Regions from separate parts of the Martelella sp. K41-7 genome, predicted to be linked through region 3. Evidence: riboswitches for the same ligand, from Rfam matches in the RefSeq annotation. Region 3 holds a riboswitch; each other region holds the start of a gene.

Region 1 (5,993 bases), on a different replicon from region 3:
CACTCGCGATTTCGCTTGGCGCTCCGGCGGCGTTTGCCGAAGACCATGAGGACAGCATCACCCTCTACCGCGTTTTCGTCGGCGACCATGACGCCGCGAAAATCACGGCCTTCGACCTCAGCGAACCCGACCATCGCTGGTCCTTCGACACCACCGGCCAGAACAAGCTTTACGCGGTCAACGACGGCGCAGCCGTTGTTGCTGTTCAGTCCAACGATGACGCGGTTCACTTCATCAACAGCGGCATCTCGCTGCATTCCCACGGTGACCATTCCGATATCGATATCGAGGCGCCGGTCGCCATCGAGGAAAGCCTCACCGGCCCGCGCCCGTTCCACATCATCGATCATGACGGCAAGGTGGTCGTCAATTTCGACAAGGGCGGCTATGCCGCAATCGTCGATGCTCCCGAGCTTCACCACGGCGAGCTTGAAACCAGCGAACTGAAGCAGGAACGCGCCCATCATGGCTTTGCCGCTCCCGTCGGCCAATACTGGGTCACGAGCGTTGCAACCGATACGCCGGTTGACGGCACCCGCATCGGCCTGCGCGCCGTGACCGAAGACGGCGAGCCGACCGGCGATGTCGCGACCTGCACCGGCATTCACGGCGAAGCCTTCTCCGGGGCCTTTCTCGCGGCCGGTTGCCAGGAAGGCGTGCTGACCGTGACCCCCGGCGAAGACGGCCCCGTCTTCGAAATGCTGACCTATCCGGACGATTTGCCGGAAGGTGAGACCACGGGCACCCTGCTTGGCGCCAAAAGCATGCAGGTCTTTCTCGGCAATTACGGATCCAATGGCCTCGTCGTCATCGACCCGGCCGATGAGCCGCATTTTAGCTATATCGAACTGCCGTTCCGCCGCGTTGACTTCGCGCTCGATCCGGCCAATCCCTTTTTCGGCTATGTGCTGACCGAGGATGGCAGCCTGCATCAGATCGACATTCTGGACGCCAGCCTCACGACAAGCGCCAAGGTTACCGAGCCCTATTCGATGGATGGCCACTGGAACGACCCGCGTCCACGCATCGCCATGGCCGGTGATGAGATCGTGATGAGCGACCCGAATGCCGGCCTCGTCCGCCGCATCGCCAAGGATGGTCTCGCGGAAGTCGGTACGGTCGACGTCGGCGGTATGCCCTACAACATCGCCGTTGCAGGCGGCAGCGGCATGGTCCACGAGGGCGAAGATGATCACGCCCACGATCATGGCGATCCGCAGATTTACAAGGGCTATTTCGAGGACAGCCAGATCGCGGACCGTCCGCTTTCCGACTGGGCCGGCGACTGGCAGTCGGTCTATCCCTATCTTCAGGACGGAACACTCGACCCGGTGATGAAGCACAAGGCCGAGACCGGCAGCATGACCGTCGAGGAATACAAGGCTTACTACGACACCGGTTACAAGACCGATGTCGAGCGCATCACCATCGATGGCCACGAAGTCACCTTCTATGAAGATGGCGAGGCGGTTGAAGGTCGCTACAAAAGCGACGGCTATGAAGTCCTGACCTATGCCAAGGGCAACAGGGGCGTCCGGTTCATCTTCGAAAAGAGCGAGGGCGACGAGGCCGCGCCGCAATTCATCCAGTTCTCCGACCACCGGATCGCGCGGGCAGACGCCGATCACTATCACCTCTACTGGGGTGACGACCGTGCGGCCCTTCTGGAAGAATTGACAAACTGGCCGACCTACTACCCGTCATCGCTCGACAGCGACCAGATCGCCGACGAGATGCTGACCCACTGAGCTAGACGTAGCGCTTCAAAGAACGGGTGTCCGGCTTCACGGCTGGACGCCCTTTTCACGTTTCTTCCGAGGATCAAGTACAAGTAGATGCGCGTAAACGGTGCCATCATCGCCGTTTGCAGCGAGAAGACACTAGGTTCAGGACCTATTAAATCACTTGCGGCGTTCTCTTCGTTTTGATTCATTGGGCTCGAATGGAGAACCGCAATGAGTGATTTGCCGCTGCTGTCGCAGGCGCAGATGCGCCGGATCGAGCCCTATTTCCCACTGTCTCACGGTGTGCCTCGTGTTGATGACCGGCTGATCGTGAGCGGCATTGTCTTTGTCTTGCGCAATGGTTTGCGATGGCGCGATGCGCCGAAGGAATATGGACCGCACAAGACGATCTATAATCGCTTCATCCGCTGGAGCAGGCTTGGTGTGTTCAACAGGATTTTCGCTGAGTTGGCGGCCGAATGCGGTGAGCCGGAACAGTTGATGATCGACGCTACGCATTTGAAAGCACATCGCACCGCAGCCAGTCTGCTAAAAAAGGGGATGTTCCCAGACGTATCGGGCGCACCAAAGGCGGCTTGAACTCCAAGCTGCATGCGGTTTGCGATGGCCATGGCCGGCCACTGATCATGCTGTTGAGCGAAGGGCAGACGAGCGACTACAAAGGTGCTGCCCGAATGATAGAGGCCTTTCCCAAAGCAAAGACGGTACTGGCCGACAAAGGCTACGATGCCGACTGGTTTCGAGAGGCCTTGGCGCAGCGCAAAATCAAGGCCTGCATTCCATCGAGGGCGAACAGAAAGGTCCCAATAGCGCATGACCGCAAGCTCTACCAAAAGCGCCATAAAATCGAGAACATGTTTGGCAGGCTCAAGGACTGGCGCCGAATTCACACCCGATACGACCGTTGTGCACACACTTTCTTCTCAAGCATATGCATCGCTGCTGCCGTTATCTTCTGGCTTTGATTTTAACGAGTCCTGAGCCTAACGAAAAAGTCAAAAATGCCGGGAGTGCGCGAAGCAAAGCACCGGGCGAATAAGCTTGATCCGGTTTTTGATTGCCCGGTGCGCCAAAAAAATAGAAAGCTATATTCCCTCCACCAAGGCTGGCGTTGACAAGCGCGTCTATTCGGCGCAATTTTGGCGCGCTCACCCGGGGGTCCCGACAAGGGGCTGAGATACTGCTGGCTGTCGCAGCGCAGTGACCCGATGAACCTGATCCAGTTCACACTGGCGTAGGGATGGTGCATCGGCTGCGCGGGATCAAGCCCGCTATTCCTATCGGATGCAATGCGCGGCCTCCTCCATTCGACGTCGAACTGGGTCTCCAACGCCAAGAGCTATGGAGGCTCCGACCGATGAAAGACTTATCCCCAACCGTCACCACAGGTCCGCTGCCGGCGTCCCGCCGCGTCTGGCAAAAGGGCGTGCTCTATCCTGATATCCGCGTGCCCTTGCGCGAAATCGATGTGCACCCCAGTGCGGGTGAGCCACCCGTAACCGTCTATGACAGTTCCGGCCCTTATACCGATCCGGATGCCAAACCCTCCATCGAGGGCGGGCTGCCGCGCCTGCGAGAGGGCTGGGTCGCCGCGCGAAAGGATACCCGGACCTATGACGGCCGCCATGTGAAACCCGAGGACAACGGCTTTGCCGAGGGTATGCGGCTGGTGCCGGAATTTCCAGTGCGTCATCGGCCGCGCCGGGCGACGGGAGACTGCGCCGTGACCCAAATGGCCTATGCCCGCGCCGGGGTCGTGACGCCAGAGATGGAGTTTGTCGCCATCCGCGAGAATCTGGGTCGCAGGGCGGCGAAAGACGCGCTTGCACTCGATGGCGAGGATTTCGGCGCCGAAATTCCGGATTTCATCACGCCCGAATTCGTAAGGGACGAGGTGGCGAAGGGCCGGGCGATCATCCCTGCCAACATCAATCATCCCGAGGCCGAGCCGATGGCGATCGGGCGGAATTTCCTGGTGAAGATCAACGCCAATATCGGCAATTCCGCCGTGACCTCCTCAATGGCCGAGGAAGTGGAGAAGATGGTTTGGGCCACGCGCTGGGGCGCAGATACGGTGATGGACCTTTCCACCGGGCGCAACATTCACAACATCCGCGACTGGATCATCCGCAATTCGCCTGTTCCGATCGGAACCGTGCCGCTCTATCAGGCTTTGGAAAAAGTCGGCGGCATTGCCGAAGATCTCTCCTGGGAGGTCTATCGCGACACGCTGGTCGAACAGGCAGAACAGGGGGTGGACTATTTCACCATCCATGCGGGGGTGCGCCTGCACATGATTCCGATGACGGTGGGGCGGGTGACGGGGATCGTCAGCCGTGGCGGGTCGATCATGGCCAAGTGGTGTCTCCATCATCACCGTGAGAGCTTTCTTTACGATCATTTCAACGAGATCTGCGACATCGCCCGCGCCTATGACGTGTCCTTCAGCCTCGGCGACGGATTGCGTCCCGGTTCAATTGCCGATGCCAATGACGAAGCGCAGTTCGCCGAGTTGAAAACGCTTGGAGAACTGACGCAGATCGCATGGGCGAAAGACTGCCAGGTGATGATCGAGGGCCCCGGCCACGTGCCGATGCACAAGATCAAGGCCAATATGGACAAGCAGCTTGAGACCTGCGGCGAGGCGCCGTTCTACACGCTCGGGCCGCTCACCACGGATATCGCGCCGGGTTACGACCACATAACCAGTGGCATCGGAGCGGCGATGATCGGATGGTTCGGCACGGCGATGCTCTGCTACGTGACGCCCAAGGAACATCTCGGCCTGCCGGATCGTGATGATGTCAAGACCGGCGTCATCACCTACAAAATTGCGGCTCACGCCGCCGATCTCGCCAAGGGCCACCCAGCCGCGCGGATACGTGACGACGCTTTGTCGCGTGCGCGCTTCGAGTTCCGCTGGGAAGACCAGTTCAACCTGTCGCTTGACCCGGAGACCGCCCGCTCCATGCATGACGAAACGTTGCCCAAGGAGGCGCACAAGACCGCCCATTTCTGCTCGATGTGCGGGCCCAAGTTCTGCTCGATGCGGATCTCCCACGACATCCGCGCCGAGGCCCAGAAGGTCGGGATGGCGAGGATGGCGGAGAAATTCCGAGAGGGCGGGGCACTCTACGTTCCATTGAACAGCGAAGAGGAGGCCTGACATGCCGCAACGGGCATCCGGGATGCGGCAATCCACCGACCTGTCTGTCTATCTGGTTCTCGATCCCGGCCTTTGTGCCGGGATCGAGATGGTCGAGACCGCGCGCCGCGCGGTGGCGGGCGGGGCAACTACGGCGCAACTTCGCAACAAGACGGGCGGCAGAGCGGCCACTGGCAGGATCAGGCTGCTTGGGGTGAGAGGCCCACCGAGGATTGTTTGCCGGGCGACCCGAAAATCCGTAGCCGCGAACCTTCGGCAAAGAGGTGACTGATATGGCCGAGCGTGACGGTAACTTCGAACGGGCCATCGCCGCCAACTGGTCTTTGCCACCGCGCAATGCCGTCGACAATGCCTATGCTTCGCCCCTCCGAGGTCACGCACCAAAGTCGCAGATGCCCGCCTCGGCGAGCAGCAGCGCCGAAGGCTTCCAGTGCGGGCCGATCTCGGCGTGGTAGCGCATGATGTCGCGGGCCACTTGCTCAAGGCCGGTTTCGCGGGCAAAGCACATCGGGCCGCCGCGCGTGCGGGGAAAGCCGTAGCCGTTGACGAAGATGACATCGAGATCACTGATGCGCTGGGCAATGCCTTCCTCGACGATCTGATAGCCGGTATTGACCAATTGCCACATACAGCGGCGCAGGATCTCGTCATCGCTGACCTTGCGCCGCGTAATCCCCTTTTCCGCAGAAACTGCCTTGACCAGAGCCTCGACCTCCGGGTCCGGCACGCCGCGCCGTGCGCCCGCCTCGTAGAGGTACCAGCCCTTGCCGGATTTCTGCCCGAGACGGCCAGCTTCAAACAGGCGGTCGGCGGTGGTGAACGGGTAGGGGGTCTGAGGCCCGCGGGACTGACGGATATTGTAACCGATATCGAGACCGGCAAGGTCCATCACCGCCAGCGGCCCCATGGCCAGCCCCCAGCGGGTCATGACCGCATCGATCTGCCAGGGCAGGGCGCCCTCCTCGATCAGGATCTGGGCCTCGCGATTGAAGTTGATGAACATGCGATTGCCGGCAAAGCCGTCGCACACACCGACCAGAACGCTGTGCTTTCCAAGCTTCCGGCCAATTGCCATAGCGGTC
Region 2 (5,993 bases), 600 kb from region 3:
GCCCATGTGCTGGGCAAAGGGCGACGTGCCCATAACGCAGATCAGCATGCCGAGCACATAGCAGGCAAAGCCAAGCCAAAGCGCGCGCCGGTCACCGAACTTGTCGGCGATCATGCCGAAAAACGGCTGCGCCAGACCCCAGACAAGGTTCTGGATCGCAATCGACAGCGAGAAAATCTCGATCCGGCCGCCGAACAGATCGTCCGACAGCGGCAGGACGACGCCGCCGAAAACCGAGCGCACACCGAAGGACAGCGCCAGAACGAGCCCGCCCGCCAGCATGATAATCAGCATGTCGCGGTCGGCCCCGCGTTTTACAGCCTGTTCCATGAAATCCTATCCCGAAAAAATCCCGCCGCCAAAATTAACAGGGATCAAACGGCATGAATATCCAATATCGCTGAACTCAGAAGTCAGTATTGCTGATGAGTGTGCTTCCGGCCGGCTGCACGATGCTTGCATACCTCCTCTAACCTTGGCCAACAGTCAATTCAGGTTCCTCGACAGTGGAAACACTGGGCGGGAGAGACCGCCCCGTCGGGTTTCCTTGCACTGACATGTATCCATAAATATTTGATATTAATCATTATTTTTGCACTAAATTACAAATGTCAAATTTGCAATTCAGATGAAAACAGGTCATATGGCGGGCCGAAATCAACGGCATGACGGGGTATGACTGGTGGCAAGTGAAGTGACTGCGGAAACCGATGCATTTCTGGCTGAGGTCTGCTGGCATTATTTCATCAATGAGATGACCCAGTCCGACGTGGCGGTGCTGATGGGCGTAACCCGGTTGCGCGTCAACCAGGCGATCAGGGCCGCGCGCGCCAGCGGATTGGTGCGCGTCGACATCCAGTCGCCGCATGTCATCCGCTTCCGCCAGCAGGAGGAGCTGAAAACCCGCTTCGGCCTTGCGGATGCCATCGTGGCGCCGGCCAATCCAGACAATCACGATGACCAGATTACCGCCGGTGCGGCTCTTGCGAACTATCTTGCTAAGGGCCTGCACGAGGAGCGCTGGCGTCTGATCGGCGTTTCCTGGGGCATGACGCTCAAAAACGCGATGACGTACCTGCCCCGGATGCAGCTCCCGAAGGTTGAAATCGTCTCGATGATCGGCGGCACGGCCCAGGGCGCACCCTTCAACGCCTTCGGCCTCACCGTAGGCGTTGCTGATCGGCTCGGTGCCCAGTATTCGCTGTTCGCAGCCCCGGTTTATCTTTCTCCCGGAACAAACAGGGAAGGCTTCCTTTCCAACCTGGTTTTCAACGCGCATCTGGAAAAGCTTGAAAAACTCGATCTGGCCGTGCTGGCTGCAGGCGACCTTTCCGACAAATCCGTGCTGATGACCACGGCCCTGCCTGCCAATGTCACATCGGCAGAACTTTCCGAAAAAGGCGCGGTCGGCGATATCGTCGGCTATTTCATTGATCGCGACGGCCGGGAAATCGACCATGTTGTGAACCGTTGCGCCGTCAGCATCGGGCTCGAAGCGCTTGAAAATGTTCCGGAACGAGTGCTTGCTGCAACTGGTGTCCACAAGGTCGATGTTATTATCGCCGCAATCCATGGCGGACTTGTCACCACGCTGATTACCGACGATATCACCGCTGAACTTATTCTGGCGAGGGCCCCATGAACAAAACAGTCATCTTCGATTTCGACGGCGTGCTTGCCAACAGCGAGATCATCGCGCTTGCCGAACTCAGGACCTCGCTTGAGAAATACGGCATCGTCATCGACTGGGATACGCTGGTCGAGACTTTTCTCGGGTCCTCGATCAGGCAGATCATCGCCTTTGTCGAAGACAGGACGGGCCAGCCGATCGATCCCGATTTCCAGAAGGAATGGTATGAAAGGCTGTTTGAGCGCTATGCGCACGAACTTCAGCCGGTGGCCGGTTCCCGCGAAATGCTCGACCGGCTGGATGCCGCCGGCATCAGCTACTGCATCGCGTCCGGCGGTTCCTACAAACGACTTGGCGTCGCGCTCGACTGTATCGGCTTTGCCGACCGCTTCGAAGGCCGCGCCTTCAGCGCCGACTCGGTTGAAAACGGCAAGCCCGCGCCTGACGTCTTCCTCTACGCAGCGGAAAAGCTCGGCAAGGGCGCCGGCAATTGCGTGGTGCTCGAGGATTCGATTGCCGGTGTTATTGCCGCCGGCCGCGCGGATATGCGCGTCGTCGGTTTCGTCGGTGGCGGCCATCTGGAGGGTATCAGACCGCTCCATGCAGAGCGGCTTCTTGCTGCAGGGGCAGCCACGGTATTGGACGATCTGGCCAGCTTCGAGGTAGCAGCGTTCGGCGCTGTCTGAAGCCGGTTGACAGAGGGCCGAAAGCCCGACAAAGTCATGCAAATTCCGAGGGGAGCATCATGCGATGCTGAGATGGCAACGAGCCGGACCCTTGAACCTGATCCGGGTCATACCGGCGTAGGAACGGAAAAATCGGTCACCTCCCTTCTTTTCGTTTCCAAGCCTGATCCGGTCTCCGCAATGTCATGGAGGTCGTCATATGTCGTTGGAAATTCGCCGGATCTGCAAGAAGCCAGCTTGCGGGATGCGGCCATGAGAGCCGTCGATTATCGTCTGAACGCGCTGGTTGATGCCGGGCTCGTTGAAACCGCACCGCTGTCGGAGCTTGCCCGGCTTGCTGCCGAAAACGGTGCGACGCTGATCCAGTATCGCGACAAATACGCCAAGACCCGTCAGATGATCGAGCGGGCCATCGAGATCCGCAAGGCGCTGGCACCGACCGGCATTCCCTTTGTCGTCAACGACCGGGTTGATGTCGCCCTTGCGTCCTGCGCCGACGGCGTGCATCTGGGTGCCGACGACATGGAGCCGGAAACCGCGCGGCGGCTGCTCGGGCCGGACGCGATCATCGGCCTGACCGTCAAGAATGCCTCCGACGGCGCCAAAGCCTCATCCGCCCCGGTCAATTACGCCTGCATCGGCGGCGTCTATCAAACACTCTCCAAGATCAATCTCGATCCACCGGTCGGCATGCGCGGCTTCAGCGCGCTTCGGCGCGGTCTCAAGAGCGCGCGTCCCGACCTGCCGGTCGGCGCCATCGCCGGGATCAAGCTTGAAAACGTTGCGCAACTGATTGCCGAAGGGGCCGACGGTATCGCGGCTATTTCAGCAATTTTTCACGCGCCTGATGTCGCCGCCGCAACCCGCGACTTTCGCTGGGCCATCGACACCGCGATCGCCAACCGGCAGCAATGACAAGCACTCCGGCAACAATGCATACAAAGGCTGCCCGGCTCGCCAAGCGGCTGGAGGCGGCACTCGGGTTGATTGCCGCCGCCGTGCTGGCGGTCATGCTGGCCGTCGTGCTCACAAGTGTCGTTCTCAGATATCTGTTTCACACAGGGTTGATCGGGACGGAAGATCTCGGCATATGGCTGAATGTGGCGCTGATCGCATTGGCCGCACCGCTTGCCCTTTCCGGGCCGCTGTCGATGCGGCTTGATCTTCCCTTCAGGCCGGTTGTCGCAAAAGCGGCCCGGATCATCGCTGATGCCGTCAGTCTTTTGGCAGCGCTTGTGCTGATTTTCGGCAGCAGCCGCGTCGTGGCTCTGATCGGCGGCACATCGCCGACGCTCGGGCTTCCCGAATGGCTACGCTTTGCCGTGATCGGTGCAGGCGGCGGCCTGCTCATGATGGTCCTCATCCTTCGCCGCATCAGCGAACAGAAGGCATTATCGCTTGCAGCTTCGGCAATCCTCGCAACCGCCATCTACCTCACCTGCCTGCGCTTAACGGTAACCACCGCGCTGCCGCCGAGCGCTGCGATCGCGATTGCAGCGGCCGTCGGCCTCATAACAGCGGCACCGCTTGCCCATGCCTTTCTGGCTGCCGCAATGATCGCCATGCCGTTCGGCGGCAACCTCGCGACCGAAACGATTGTCACAACCGCCGTTTCCAGCATGTCGCATTTCCTGCTGCTTGCCATTCCGTTTTTCCTGCTGACGGGTGCGGCCCTTTCGGCCTCGGGCGCGGCAAAACAACTCGTCGCCTTTGCCGCCGCGCTTGTCGGCCACCGGCGCGGCGGGCTGGCGCAGACGGTGCTGGCCACTGGCACGCTGTTTTCCGGCGCTTCCGGCTCGTCGGTTGCCAATGCAGTGTTCTCCGCCACGACCTTTCATCCGGAACTGGTGCGCCATGGCTATCCGCCTGCCCGCGCAGGCGCAATCATCGCCGCCGCCTCGGTCCTCGATAACATCATACCGCCCTCGATTGCCTTCCTGATCCTTGCGACCGCGACCGATCTTTCGGTCGGCAAGCTGCTTGTCGGCGGGCTGTTCGCAGGCCTTTTAATGGCAGTCGCCCTCAGCATCGCCATTCACCTGACAACCCGCAACCAGCCGGGTGGCCAGCGGGCCTGCTCGGGCGAGCGAGGGCACGCCTTCCTTGCTGCCGTTCCGGCCTTCGGGCTCGGTGTCATTGTGGTTGTCGGCATCCGCGTCGGCATCGTCACCACCACCGAGGCGGCCGCTCTTGCCGCGATCTACACGCTGGCGCTGGCAGGCTTTTCGAAAACACGCCGATGCTCCCTGTTTTCGGTGTTCCGGCAGACGGCCGCTGAAGCCGCCGCTATCGGTCTGCTCATCGGCTCGGCCGGCCCCTTTGCCTTCCAGCTTGCTGTCGACGGGGTGGCCGGCATGATTTCGTCGGCTGCCGCGGCGTTCGGCGGGTCTCCCGTCGCGGTTCTCGCTCTTGCTGTTTTCGTGCTGCTCGGCGCCGGGCTGGTGCTTGATATCGGCGCGGCGATCCTGCTTCTCGGGCCTTTGCTGCTGCCGCTTGCAATCGACGCCGGGCTCGACCCGACCGCCTTCGGGGTGATCATCGTCACCACACTGATGATCGGCGGGCTGACCCCGCCTGTCGGCATGCTGGTTCTCGTGGTCGCGGGCGTGACGGAAATTCCTCAAGCTGCGCTGTTTCGCGCCGTCATACCCTATCTCACGGCCCTGCTCGCCGCCATCGCCATCCTTTGCACCTACATTCTGTTGATCTGAGAGGAGACCCCATGCAGACCCTCAATCGCCGTCGATTTCTGAAAGCCGGAACACTGGCGGTTCTGTCCGCCCCCTATATCGCCCGCCCCGCCCACGCCCAGACCACGGTGACGGTCGCCTCCCTTCTGGGCGAGGACAAGCCCGAGACCAAGATCTGGCGCTTGTTTGCCGAAAAGGCCGAGGAGCGGCTGCCCGGCCGCTTCCGCTTCAACATCGTCACCAACGGCGCGCTCGGTGGCGAAAAACAGGTCGCCGACAGCATCCGTCTCGGCTCGGTGCAGGCGAGCCTGTCTACCGTCTCCGCGTTATCGTCCTGGGTGCCGCAACTGCAAATCCTCGACCTGCCGTTCCTGTTCCGAAGCCCTGAACACCTGCGGCGCGTCGTCACCGGGCCTGTCGGCGCCGGGCTGAAGGCGCAGCTTGCCGATGAACGCTTCGTCGTCGGTGGCTTCATCGATTACGGTGCCCGCCATCTTCTGGCCAAGACGCCGGTAACACGGCCTGAGCAGCTCGAAGGCGTCACCATCAGGGTCATCAACAGCCCGCTTCACACCGGGCTCTGGAGCGCCTTCGGCGCGGTCCCCGTCGGCATTCCGATCACCGAGACTTACAACGCGCTTGCAACAGGGGTCGCGGATGCCATGGACCTGACCAAATCCGCCTATGCCGGCTTCAAGCTCTACGAGGTCGTGCCCTGCCTGACCGAGACCGGTCACATCCGCGCCTCCGGCGTGATCTATTTCGCGCAAGGGTTCTGGAACGGGCTCGACACCGAAACCCAGGCCGTGCTGAACGAAATTTCGACCGAGGCTGCACTCTATTTCAACGCACTGATCGTCGAGGACGAGACTGCGGCGATGGAAACTGCACGCGAAAACGGCGGAGAAATTTTCCAGCCTGAAGACATGGAAGCCTGGCGGGCGGGGGCCAAAGGGGTCTGGACAGAATTCGCCCCGGCTGTCGGCG
Region 3 (5,993 bases):
CGCCTTGTGGCCAGCGGCGGAATAGTAATAGGCGGTCATTTCCACGGCGATGCGGTTTTGCCCATGGCCAAGTTCCCTGATCTTGTCGGCGAGATCATCCATTGGGTGGCAATCGGCGGCCTGCACATAGCGGTCGGCGTAGTAGATGATATGGTCCTCATCGATATAGGAGGTGCGGCGCGCGCCGTTGGCGTCCATCAGCCGACCCCACCAGAACGGCATGCCCGTGGGGGTCACCAGAACGGCCTGATCGACATAAAACGACCAGCCGTCATAACCGGTCAGCCAGTTCATGCCGGCAGGGGCCGTGACGACCAGAACGTCTATGTCGGCGACCTCCATTGCCTGTCGCGTCAACGCCAGGCGGCGGTCATATTCGGATCTGGAAAAAGGCAGCGCTGGCATGGTTCCCTCATATTATTTGTGCACAACAGACGCAGGTGATCGGAAATAAGCGTAAAAAGAAACGAAAATCGACAAATTTAGGCCCGTTTTCGGGTTGACTTTCTTGCCTTGTCGCCCTGTTGTATACAACACGTTTTCCATGTCCTGTGCAACAGGTTTCAAACGTCAAAAAACAGCCGGACGACACATTTTTCAAACACCCGCACCGCGAGGACAATGATGCTCACCAACGACCAGCTCGACCGTTTCGACCGCGAGAATTTCTTCCACCCCTCGACCCATCTGGCGCAGCATGCGCGTGGCGAAAGCCCGAGCCGCATCGTCAAGACGGCCAAGGGCGTGTTCATCGAGGATCGTGACGGCAAGAAGCTGCTGGATGCTTTCGGCGGGCTTTATTGCGTCAATGTCGGCTACGGACAGGAAAGCATTATCGAAGCGATTGCCGATCAGGCGAAGGAACTGGCCTATTATCACGCCTATGCCGGTCACGGCACGGAAGCGGCGATCAATCTGGCGAAGATGGTGATCGACCGCGCGCCGGAGCATATGTCAAAGGTCTATTTCGGCCTGTCGGGTTCGGATGCCAACGAAACCAACATCAAGCTCGTCTGGTACTACAACAATATTCTCGGCCGCCCGGAAAAGAAGAAGATCATCTCGCGCTGGCGCGGCTATCATGGCTCAGGTCTGATGACCGGTTCGCTCACCGGCCTCCCCGGCTTCCAGAGAAAGTTTGACCTGCCGTTGGAAAGGGTGTTCCACACCACCGCACCCTTTTATTTCCGCCGCAAGGACCTTGCCATGAGCGAGGCCGATTTCGTCGCCTATTGCGTCGCCGAACTCGAACACCGGATCGAGCGCGAGGGCGCGGATACGATCGCCGCCTTCATCGGTGAGCCGGTGCTTGGCACGGGCGGTCTCGTGCCGCCGCCGGAGGGTTATTGGGAGGCGATTTCCGCCGTTCTTGAGAAGCACGATATCCTGCTGATCGCCGATGAGGTCGTCACCGGCTTCGGCCGTCTCGGCACCATGTTCGGTTCGGCCCATTTCGGCCTGAAGCCCGATCTGATCACCATCGCCAAGGGGCTGACCTCGGCCTATGCGCCGCTTTCCGGCTCAATTGTTTCGAAGAAAATGTGGAAGGTTCTGGAACAGGGCACCGATGAAAACGGCCCGATCGGCCACGGCTGGACCTATTCCGCACATCCGATCGGGGCCGCGGCCGGGGTTGCCAATCTGAAGCTGATCGATGAGCTGGGCCTGGTCAAGAACGCCGGCGAAACCGGCGCCTATTTCCGCGCCGCCATGAAGGATGCGCTCGGCAACCATGCCCATGTCGGCGATGTGCGCGGCGAAGGCATGCTGCTGGCCGTCGAATTTGTCAAGGACCGCGAGACCCGCACCTTCTTCGATCCGGAAGAAAAGGTCGGCTACAAGCTCGCCGCCGCGCTGCTGTCGGAGGGGGTTATCGCCCGCGCCATGCCGGAAGGCGATATTCTGGGTTACGCTCCGCCACTGTGCCTGACACGCGAAGAAGCCGACCAGATCGTTGCCGCCACCAAGAAGGCCGTAACCGCCGTTCTCGGCTGACACGACCTGACTTTGCCACACCCGGGCCTGTCCCGGGGTGGCTCAGTCAATGGTGCCCCAGCACATGCTGCACGAGACGCAACACAAGATGCAGCGTCAGAAGCATGATGCCGCCGATGAGCACGAGATGGGCGAGCGGGGCCAAAAGGCTGCCCTCGATATCGCCGGCGACATCGCGATAATGATAAAAGCCGAAACGTATGGTCAAGGTGGCAAGGCCGATCACCACCAGCACAAGGCCGAAGAGCTTCATGTTCCGATCTCCCTGAGGCTTGATAGCGCATTCTCGAGATCGATCTCTCGGGGCAGCCTGACGCCGCCCGTCATTAAAACTATACAAAAGACCGAAACGCGAAAGACGGCCACCAGCCGCCTTTCGGTATTTACGTATCTTCTATTTTGCTTTTGTGGCGATTTGAGGCCGAGGCTTTGTTATTCGCGCTGAAGCGAAACCGATATTTCGGACACCGCCGGCGCTGTGTCGATCAGCCCGTTTTCAGCCATGAAGGCCCCGAAGCGCTGGTAGCGGCCGGCATCGAAGGCCGCCGGGCTCTTGGCAAAGCGGGCGACAGTATCGGCGAAGGCCTGACGGTTCAGCTCATCATCGAGATCGGGATAGGCCTCTGCAAAAAGCCCCCATGCCTGTTGCGGGTGATTGGTGATGAAGATCGTCGCCCGTTCAACCGCGTCGAGAAAGCGTGGAAGGCGATCATCATCGAGAAGCGCGCCGCGGGTCACAAAGATCAACTCGTCATAGACCGGAACGCCGTTTTCCTCCGGGAAAAAGCGCGTCCCTCCTCACCTTCAATTGCCATCTGGGTCAGCTCGAAATTGCGAAACGCGCCGATTGTGGCGTCGACCTGACCGGAGAGAAGCGATTGGGTGAGCGCGAAATTGACGTTGACCAGTGTAATGTCATCCCGCGACAGTCCGGAGCTTTCAAGCATGGCGGAGACGACAGCTTCCTCGATCCCGGCAACGGAAAAGCCGATCTTCCTGCCCTTCAAATCAGACAGCGACTTTACCGGCCCGTCCGCCATCACTGTCAGCGTATTGAGCGGAGTGGACACCAGCGTGCCGAAACGCTTGATTTCGACGCCGGCGGCGTGGTCGAGATAGAGGTTCGGTTGATAATGAACGCCGATATCGGCACGGCCAGAAGCGACCATGCGCGGAACCATGGAAGGATCAGCCGGCGGCACGAGCTCCACATCGAGGCCTTCCTCTTCGAAGTATCCCTGCTGTTGCGCGATCACCATCGGTGCGTGATCGGGGTTCACATACCATTCGAGGATGACACTGAGTTTGTCGTTGGCGGCGGCAAGGCCGGGCAACATCGTCAGCGCCGCGGCAAGCGCGAGTTTCTTGAGCATTCTTTCCTCCGTGGAAAAAGTGTGCGGCCGTCTAGTGGTTTGGCGACCAGCGGGTGAAAAACGGGGCGGCGAGATCCACCGCCTTGCGAAACAGCACGGCCTCCACGGCCAGGATGAACATGGCAGCAAAGACAGTATCGGCCTGCATCCGGGCATTGGCCTGCACCATAACGAAGCCGAGACCACCGGCAGCGCCGACCCATTCGCCGACGACGGCGCCAAGCGGGGCAAGCGGAGCTGCTATACGAAGGCCGGAAAAAGCTGCGGCATGGCCAGAGGAAGCCTGATGAGAACGAGAAGTTGCCAGTGGCTGGCGCCATCGAGGCGGGCAGCCTTGACGATGGCGCTGTCGGTGCGGGCAAGCCCATCGGCGAAATTGGAAGCGACCGGGAAGAACACGATGATCGTCGTCATCACGATCTTGGAGGTGATGCCGAAGCCAAACCAGAGCACCAGCATGGGTGCGATGACGAAAACGGGAAAGGACTGCAGCACCACCAGCGCGGGCCAGACCAGCCGACCCAAGCGGGGAAAGCCCGCCAGCAGAAAGGCAGCACCGGCACCGAACAGCGCACCGACGGCAAAACCTGCAATGATCTCGCGCAGCGTGACGAGCGCTTCAGAAAACAGATAGGCATGGCCGGTCCACAGCTTTATGGCCACGGAAAGCGGGGCTGGCAGGATATAGCGCGGCAGCGCAAACACCGTGACCACCGCCTGCCAGACAAGGACAAGTGCACAAACCATCAGACAAAATTTGAAAACTGCAGACAGGCCTTGCTTCAAGTCCCCTCTCCCCGGCGTGGCCGGGCAGCGGACGTATCAAAACAGGCAGATTTTCTGGGCGTGTCGCTCAATACCAAACTCCGTTCCTACGCCGGCATGACCCGGATCAGGTTCAAGGGTTCGGCACGAAGCCATCTCAGCATCTTGGTCACAAGATCGCACCCCTCGGATGGCTTATCTATGCCTGCGCGGAGCGCCATGGTCAAGAGTGCAGGCACAATCCATGGTTGCCGAATCTGTGTCTGGATTGACTTCCCCGCCATTTTTCACCTTCAAGTTGTCGGGAAACAATGGCGATACGGATGATTTTCAGTTAGCGTTCATAAAATCACACTAAACGGTCAGTGGAAGATAACTGACCGGCGCGCCGAAAAACCGGCCGCCCCGACAATGCGGAGGAAACAATGCTTATCGCCATCGTCATCGTGGCGGCGCTTTTCGGCATGCTCTTTGGTTTCGACCAGGGCGTGATTTCCGGCGCCTTGCCGTTCATCAAACAGGATTTCACCATTACCCCCTTCATGGAGGGCGTGATCACCTCTGCCGTGCCGCTCGGCGCTGTCGCGGGCACCATCTTGGCGATGGTGACCACCGACCGCTACGGCCGAAAGCCGATGCTGATTCTCGGCGCAGTGATCTTTCTGTTCGGCTCGCTGTTTTCCGCGTTCGCCTTCAACCAGTATGTGCTGACACTGGCACGCCTTGTGATCGGCGTCGGCATCGGCGCATCTGCGATGACCGCTCCGATGTTTCTCGCGGAAGTCGCTCCGGCGCGTATTCGCGGCACGATCGTCTCGGCCTTCCAACTGATGATCACCATCGGCATCATGGTTTCCTATATGTCGGATGCGGCCTTTGGCGGCACCGGCGACTGGCGCTGGATGATCGGTGTCGGCGTGTTTCCGTCGATCATCGCCCTTGTCGGCATCCTGCTGTCGCCGGAAACGCCGCGCTGGCTGACGCTGAATTCGAACGCCGACAAGGCGCGCGACATCATCACGAAGCTGCAGCCTGAGGCGAGCGAAGAAGACGTCGACAAGATCATTACCGAGATCAAGGAAAGCGCCAAGGACGAGGAAGCCACTCCCGCCTGGAACACCTTCCTGAAGAAGGGCATCCTGCCGATCACCAGTTTCGCGATGATCGTGTTCGTGCTTCAGCAACTCTCGGGCATCAACGCGATCATCTATTACGCACCCGAAATCTTCAAGAACGCGGGCTTTTCCGGCACCACGACACAGCTTCTGGCAACGGTCGGCATCGGCGTCGTCAATGTGGCGCTGACCATCGTCGCCATGTATCTGGTGGAATCGATCGGACGACGCAAACTACTGATTTTTGGCTTCGTCGGCACCTCCGCCTCGATGGCGCTGGTCACCGTCGCGACCATGATGGACGTTGCCGCAACGCCTTATCTGGCATTGATCGGGATTTTCACCTTCATCGGCTTTTTCGCCGTCAGCCTCGGTCCGTTGCCCTGGCTCTACATGGCGGAGCTGTTTCCGCTTCGGCTGCGCCCGCGCGGCATGGCGCTGGCGTCTATTGCCAACTGGTTCTTCAACTTCGTCGTTGCCCTGCTGTTTCCTGAGCTTCTCGCAGGCATCGGGATCGTCGGAACCTTCGCGATCTTCACCACCTTCTGCGTGATCGGTGTTTTCTATGCGATTGCGGTGGCACCGGAGACCAAGGGCATCACGCTTGAGGAAATCGAGCAGCGCACTTTTGCTGCGGGCTGACAGGCACGCCCTGAAAGAGATCGAACGGCCCGCCGGAGACCCTCCTGCGGGCCGTTTTGCATGCAACCGCCAAAATGCCTAAGACTAATGGCTGCATTGCCGG
Region 4 (5,993 bases), 460 kb from region 3:
ATCGATTGCCAGCCGCCAGATGCCCTGGCCGCGGATCGTTGACACAGTCGAGTGAACAATCTCTCCATTGGTAACGTGGAGACGTTCCTTCAGTTCCGAACCGGCACCAAAATCATCCAGCGGACCGCCAGCGAAATCGACGACCAGCTTGCGGATATCGTCATCGGTTTGCGTGCCCGAAACACCACCCTCGCCGCTGCGAATATCAACGACGCGGGCCAGGCGCGTACGGTCTTCCTCGATCGAGCCCCATGTCAGCCGATAGCGGAACTCTGCCGAGCCACCCGCCTTCGCCGGAGCCTCGGGCTGCCAGAAGCAAACGATATTGTCGTTGACCTCCTTGTCGGTCGGTATTTCGACAAGCGAAATTGAACCCTTGCCCCAATTGTCGAGCGGCTCGACCAGAAGCGAAGGGCGCCGCTCATAATGGGCTTCGGCATCCTGATAGTCATCAAAGGCGCGGTGGCGCTGATAAAGACCAAAGGCGCGGGGGTCGGCCTCGGTAAAGAACGAATTCGCAAGTTTTTTGGCATTGTGCAGGCTGCGCCACAATTCCGTTCCATCGGCGCGCACGATCTTCAGCCCTTCGCTGTCATGAACGCGTTCCCGGTAGTCATCGAAGGCGTGATGGTTGGCCGGACCGAACAGGAACATCGAAGTCATCGGCGCAACGCCGAGACGGGCGATATCGTTCCGGAAGAACAATCGCGCGGTCACTTCCATGCGGGTATTCTTGCCGGGCGTGATGACGAAACGGTAGGCCCCGGTCACACTCGGGCCGTCAAGTGCTGCAAAAACCGTGATCTCCTGTGTGCTTGAACCCGGCCGGACAATATAGAAGGCCGAGAAGCGCGGAAACTCCTCTCCCTCTCCTGTGGCCGTGTTGACGGCAAGCCCCCGGGCGGACAAGCCATAGAGATTGTCCTGTCCGAGCGCACGGAAGTAGGAGGACCCGAGAAACGAGATCAGTTCGTCACTGACATCAGGGCGGTTCAAAGGATAGTTGATGCGGAACCCGGCCACTCCTGGCAGGCCTATGTTCTTGAACTGCTCCACATCAAGCGGTGCGCGATAGATGAAATCATCGGTCGAAAACACCAGTTTTTCTGCGTCGCCACCGGCAACTTCGTAGATATCGACCGGCGTCTTGAACAGCCAGCCGAGCGCAAATGCCTGTAGCTGGAAATTCGACTGGTCGCGCCATATCGCCTTGTTGGGATCATACCGGATCGCGCGATAATCATCGTAATGGAGGCTGCTGAACGGTTCGGGAATGCTCTGGGCCGGCTCCTGATAGGGTTCGCCGGCTTTAGCCCGCATCTGAGCCGTCAACTTATCGAAGGTAAAGGCGTCGGGCCGCGGTTCCTGAGCCTCGACCGCCACATTCTGGTCCGGAATCTTGCCCGGTTCCACGGCAGCTTCCTGAGCATAGGACCGGCCGCCAAGGCCGGAAATGGTCAGAGCGCCCACCGCCGTGTGCGCCAGAAAGGATCTTCTCTTCATATAAATGCCCGCCGATTAAAAAGACGTTTCCCAAAAGTTTGCATGGCAGCAAAAACGACGCCGCCTCCCGCTGCGATTGCATAAAACACGAAACGCAAGGCACCGCCAGACCCTCCGTATTTCAGGAACAGACGATTTCGAAACGGCGCAACGCCCACACTGTTCCCCTGACACGCAAAAAGACGCAAGCATCTGTGCATCACACGCCCAGCGCGCTTGCGCGCGTATGCAAAAGGGGCTGGAACGCCGCGTTGCATTCCAGCCCCAGTAAAAGGCAGCCATCCAACCAAAGAATGGCAAGATCATGGCATTTTACCGTCTTCGCACTGCAACATTCTCGAATGTCACGCAATCGGCGTCAAGATAGCGGCAGCGCCGCCAACAGCTGTCTTTCGTCAGGCAGCCTTTACAATTTCGACCAGTTCCACGGCGAAATTCAGATCTTGTCCGGCGAGCGGATGATTGGCATCGACGGTGACCTGCTCTTCTTCGACCTTGGTCACGATCAGCGGCACGGTCTCGCCTTCGGGCGTACGAGCCTGAAGCTGCATGCCGGGCTCGACCTCAACCTCGGACGGCATGGCCGAACGCGGCACGACCTGAACCTTCTGCGGGTCATGCGGCCCATAGGCTTCGGTGGAGGGCACCTGGACATCGCGGCTGTCGCCGACATTCATGCCTGCAATCTCGCGGTCAAGTCCCGGGATGATCTGTCCAGCCCCGACGGTGAATTCAAGCGGCTGGCGGCCTTCGGACGAGATCGAAAGTCGAACCATCATTCAGCGTTCCGGTATAGTGAATACGAACGGTGTCCCCGCTCTTTGCTTCTGTCATTTCGTGTGCTCCTTCCTTGAACACTGAGCGCGACAGCACAGCACCGGTCAAAGCCCGGGCCAGCGCCAGCGCGCCGTTTCTCTTTCCTGAAGCGCGGGCCCGATAGCCGGGCGCGCCACAGAGGATTGAGCCGACACACTTTCCTGCATGACGACTGGCGGGCACATCCAGAGATCCGGATGTGCCTCTTACCTAGTGGCTTTCACCTGTATTTTCAAATCAGGGACCGGCTCTTGAATTCCCGATAAGCCCGGGATAGGTGTTGAAGTGCTCTAACGGGGTGCGGAAAACGCCAATGCGTCGTCCGCTGAGAGGCAAGACCAACCCGAAGAACCTGATCCGGCTAACACCGGCGGAGGGATTAGACGCGTGGACGACCCGACGCCCTTTTCCCTTGTTGATTGAGACCGCACCAAGGAGGCGTCATGCCCGGTTATCATCTTCCGATTTCGATTGCAGCGCTGGCTGTGCTGGCCGCAGGCGGCGCGCAGGCCGAAGACAGCAAGGTGCTGACCATCTACACCTATGAAAGCTTCAACACCGAATGGGGCCCGGGTCCGCTGGTCAGCCAGGCTTTCGAGGCCGAATGCGACTGCACCGTCAAATTTGTCGGCGCGGAAGACGGCGTCGCCCTTCTCAACCGGCTGAAACTTGAGGGCCAGTCAAGCCCGGCCGACATTGTGCTCGGGCTCGACAACAATCTGATCCACGAAGCGAAACAGACGGGTCTTTTTGTCGCACCCGGCATTTCCACCGAAAATCTCGACATTCCAGGCGGGTTTGAAGACGACGTGTTCGTGCCCTTCGACTACGGCTATTTCGACATCGTCTATGACAGCGAGAGTATTTCCTCACCGCCGAAAACGCTTGATGAACTGATCAACGGACCGAAAGACGAAAAGATTGTGATCGAGGATCCGCGCACATCGACGCCGGGCCTCGGCATGCTGTTGTGGATGAAGGCGGTTTATGGCGACGCGGCTGCGGAGAAGTGGGAAGTGCTTTCCGACCGTATCCTGACGGTCGCGCCCGGCTGGTCGGAAGCCTACGGCCTGTTCACCAGCGGCGAGGCGCCGATGGTGCTGTCCTACACAACCTCTCCGGCCTATCACCAGATCGCCGAGGAGACAGAGCGCTACAAGGCCATTGATTTCGAAGACGGGCTCTATATCCAGATCGAGGTCGCCGGCATGACGGAGATGGCGGACGACCCGGCGCTTGCAAAATCCTTCCTCGCATTCATACTCACCCCCGGTTTTCAGGATGCGATCCCGACCCACAACTGGATGATGCCGGTTGCCGCCACCTCCGAGCCGCTGCCGGACGCCTTTCTGAACGCGGTAACGCCGGACAAGACGCTGCAGTTTGCCCCTGATGTCGTGGCCGAGAACCGGCGGGCCTGGATTGATGAGTGGCTGAACGCCATGAGCGCGCGGTGAGCGCCTCGGGAAAACGATCTTGTATTTGACCACGGCAGAGTTCCGCCGGAGCTTTTACGCCGGCATCCTTTCGTTGGCCGCCGTCATCGGCTTCATCGCCGTTGCGGTTTTCGCGCTGTCCGGTTTCGGCCGGCTTGCCGATGCCGCGCATGTTTTGAACGAGCCCTATGTCTGGCGCATCCTGCGCTTCACGCTCTACCAGGCATTTCTGTCCACATTGTTTTCTGTGGTTTTCGCCATACCCGTGGCACTCGCCATGGCACGGCGGCCGCATTTTCCCGGCCGGATCTGGATCGTCAGGCTGATGGCCGTACCGCTCGGACTTCCGGTGCTGATCGGCGCGCTCGGCATTATCGGCATCTGGGGACGTCAGGGCCTGTTCAACGATACGCTGGCTTTGGCAGAACTCGGCCGCCCGCTGCAGATCTACGGGCTGCAGGGCATCTTGATTGCGCATGTCTATTTCAACCTGCCGCTGGCCGCCCGCCTGTTTCTGGCAGGGCTCGAACGCGTGCCGCAGGAATATTTCAAGACGGCCGCAATGCTGTCGATGCCGCAGCGCACCGTTTTCCGCTTCGTGGAATGGCCTGTGATCGCGCCACTCATCCCGGGCGTTGCCGGCCTCGTCTTCATGCTGTGCGCCACCTCGTTCACGCTGGTGCTGATCCTTGGTGGCGGCCCGGCGGCAACCACGATCGAGGTTGCGATCTATCAGGCGCTTCGGTTTGATTTCGACCCGGCCCGCGCCGTTGCCCTTTCGGGTATCCAGATTTTCGTGACGGCGCTGGTGCTTGCCGCCCTCGCCTTGCTGCCACGGGCAGGCGATCCCGGCATCAGCGCAAGCAGCGACCTCAATCGCCGGCCCGACGCCGCCCACCGCCTGTCGCGCGGGGTCGATGCCATGCTGATTGCGCTTTTCGTCGTTTGGCTGATCCTGCCGCTGGCGGTTATCGTCATGAAAGGCGTCAGCGCCGACCTTCTCGGATTGCTCACCGAGCCGGTGTTTCTGCGGGCGACGGCCACCAGTCTTTCGATCGCCTTTTCGGCAGCACTGGTATCGCTTGCCGTCGCATTCTCCTTCATCAGCGCCACCCATACGATCAATACGCTGAAACAGCCGGGTGCATTTGAACGCGGGGCTGCCGGTTCGATGTCAGCGATGGGCTCGCTTGTGCTTCTGGTGCCGCCGATCGTCCTTGGAACCGGCTGGTTCCTGCTGCTGCGGCCCTATGGTCTGTCCGATGCCGCCGCACCCGCAATCGTTGCCGGAATCAACGCGCTGATGGCGCTTCCCTTCGTGCTTCGCGTGCTGCAGCCTGCGGTCTCCGTCCACCGCGCCCGCACAGCGCGTCTTTCCGCCAGCCTCGGCCTCACCGGATTTGCCCGGTTGCGCATTATCGACTGGCCGGGTCTGAGAAAACCGGTGCTGACGGCACTGTCCTTTGCCATGGCGCTCTCGCTCGGCGATCTCGGCGCTGTCGCACTTTTCGGCGGCGACCAGCTGACGACCCTTCCCTGGCTGCTGTACAGCCGGCTTGGCAGTTATCGTACAGAGGATGCCAACGGCCTTGCGCTGATCCTCGGCGCGCTCTGTCTTGTGATCATGATTGCCGGCACCCGCACACCGGCGGCAAGAACCTGAACAGAGGAGCAAACGTGGCACAATCCCCCGCCATCACCATGGACGGTGCAGCGCTCAAACTCGGCGGCAGGGATTTCCTGTTCAGCGGCGAGATTACCGGTGGCCGCGTGACGGCGGTGACCGGCCGCTCCGGATCCGGCAAATCCACATTGTTGAACCTGATCGCCGGGTTCGAAAAACCCGACAGCGGCCGTGTGCTGATCGGCGGGCATGTGATGAACCATCTCCATGTGGCCAGACGCCCGGTCACCGTCGTGTTTCAGGACAATAATCTTTTCGCCCATCTCGACATCTTCACCAATACCGCGCTCGGCCTGGATGCGGCGCTCCGGCTTGATGACAACGGGCGGAAGCGGATCAGGGAAGCGCTGGCGCGCGTTGGCCTCAAAGGCTTTGAAAAACGAATGCCCGGGTCGCTTTCCGGCGGCGAACGCCAGCGTGCCGCCTTTGCCCGGGCGCTGGTGCGCAACCGCCCGGTTCTGCTGCTTGACGAGCCGTTTGCAGCGCTCGACCCGGAAATGCGCGGAGAAATGGGCGCACTGCTGCTTGAATTGCATGGCGAAACCGGCAATACC

The links. Region 3 has a riboswitch for thiamine pyrophosphate ahead of AC0L7L_RS16460 (ABC transporter permease). Riboswitches for the same ligand answer to the same signal wherever they lie in the genome.
Region 1: it holds a riboswitch for thiamine pyrophosphate, as region 3 does, so the genes downstream of both, thiC (phosphomethylpyrimidine synthase ThiC) here and AC0L7L_RS16460 (ABC transporter permease) in region 3, are expected to answer to the same signal.
Region 2: it holds a riboswitch for thiamine pyrophosphate, as region 3 does, so the genes downstream of both, thiE (thiamine phosphate synthase) here and AC0L7L_RS16460 (ABC transporter permease) in region 3, are expected to answer to the same signal.
Region 4: it holds a riboswitch for thiamine pyrophosphate, as region 3 does, so the genes downstream of both, thiB (thiamine ABC transporter substrate binding subunit) here and AC0L7L_RS16460 (ABC transporter permease) in region 3, are expected to answer to the same signal.

The regions. Positions count from the first base shown of each region.
Region 1 covers NZ_JBVVRV010000002.1:154,146-160,138, forward strand. The annotation lists gene AC0L7L_RS21165 (ZinT/AdcA family metal-binding protein) at 1-1,748, shown strand, start outside; one part of gene AC0L7L_RS21170 (IS5 family transposase) at 1,956-2,289, shown strand; one part of gene AC0L7L_RS21170 (IS5 family transposase) at 2,289-2,710, shown strand; TPP riboswitch at 2,889-3,004, shown strand; gene thiC (phosphomethylpyrimidine synthase ThiC) at 3,103-4,911, shown strand; partial or broken gene AC0L7L_RS21180 (thiamine phosphate synthase) at 4,934-5,089, shown strand; gene AC0L7L_RS21185 (3-hydroxyacyl-CoA dehydrogenase NAD-binding domain-containing protein) at 5,285-5,993, opposite strand, start outside.
Region 2 covers NZ_CM147867.1:4,044,995-4,050,987, reverse strand. The annotation lists gene AC0L7L_RS19270 (MFS transporter) at 1-330, opposite strand, end outside; gene AC0L7L_RS19265 (sugar-binding transcriptional regulator) at 683-1,642, shown strand; gene AC0L7L_RS19260 (HAD family hydrolase) at 1,639-2,316, shown strand; TPP riboswitch at 2,355-2,457, shown strand; gene thiE (thiamine phosphate synthase) at 2,569-3,231, shown strand; gene AC0L7L_RS19250 (TRAP transporter large permease subunit) at 3,228-5,027, shown strand; gene AC0L7L_RS19245 (TRAP transporter substrate-binding protein) at 5,039-5,993, shown strand, end outside.
Region 3 covers NZ_CM147867.1:3,445,467-3,451,459, forward strand. The annotation lists gene AC0L7L_RS16440 (M24 family metallopeptidase) at 1-405, opposite strand, end outside; gene AC0L7L_RS16445 (aminotransferase) at 625-1,995, shown strand; gene AC0L7L_RS16450 (hypothetical protein) at 2,042-2,248, opposite strand; partial or broken gene AC0L7L_RS16455 (ABC transporter substrate-binding protein) at 2,428-3,368, opposite strand; partial or broken gene AC0L7L_RS16460 (ABC transporter permease) at 3,400-4,115, opposite strand; TPP riboswitch at 4,221-4,330, opposite strand; gene AC0L7L_RS16465 (sugar porter family MFS transporter) at 4,559-5,890, shown strand.
Region 4 covers NZ_CM147867.1:3,907,254-3,913,246, reverse strand. The annotation lists gene AC0L7L_RS18575 (OpgD/OpgG family glucan biosynthesis protein) at 1-1,503, opposite strand, end outside; partial or broken gene AC0L7L_RS18570 (FKBP-type peptidyl-prolyl cis-trans isomerase) at 1,899-2,337, opposite strand; TPP riboswitch at 2,604-2,715, shown strand; gene thiB (thiamine ABC transporter substrate binding subunit) at 2,763-3,776, shown strand; gene thiP (thiamine/thiamine pyrophosphate ABC transporter permease) at 3,796-5,418, shown strand; gene AC0L7L_RS18555 (thiamine ABC transporter ATP-binding protein) at 5,433-5,993, shown strand, end outside.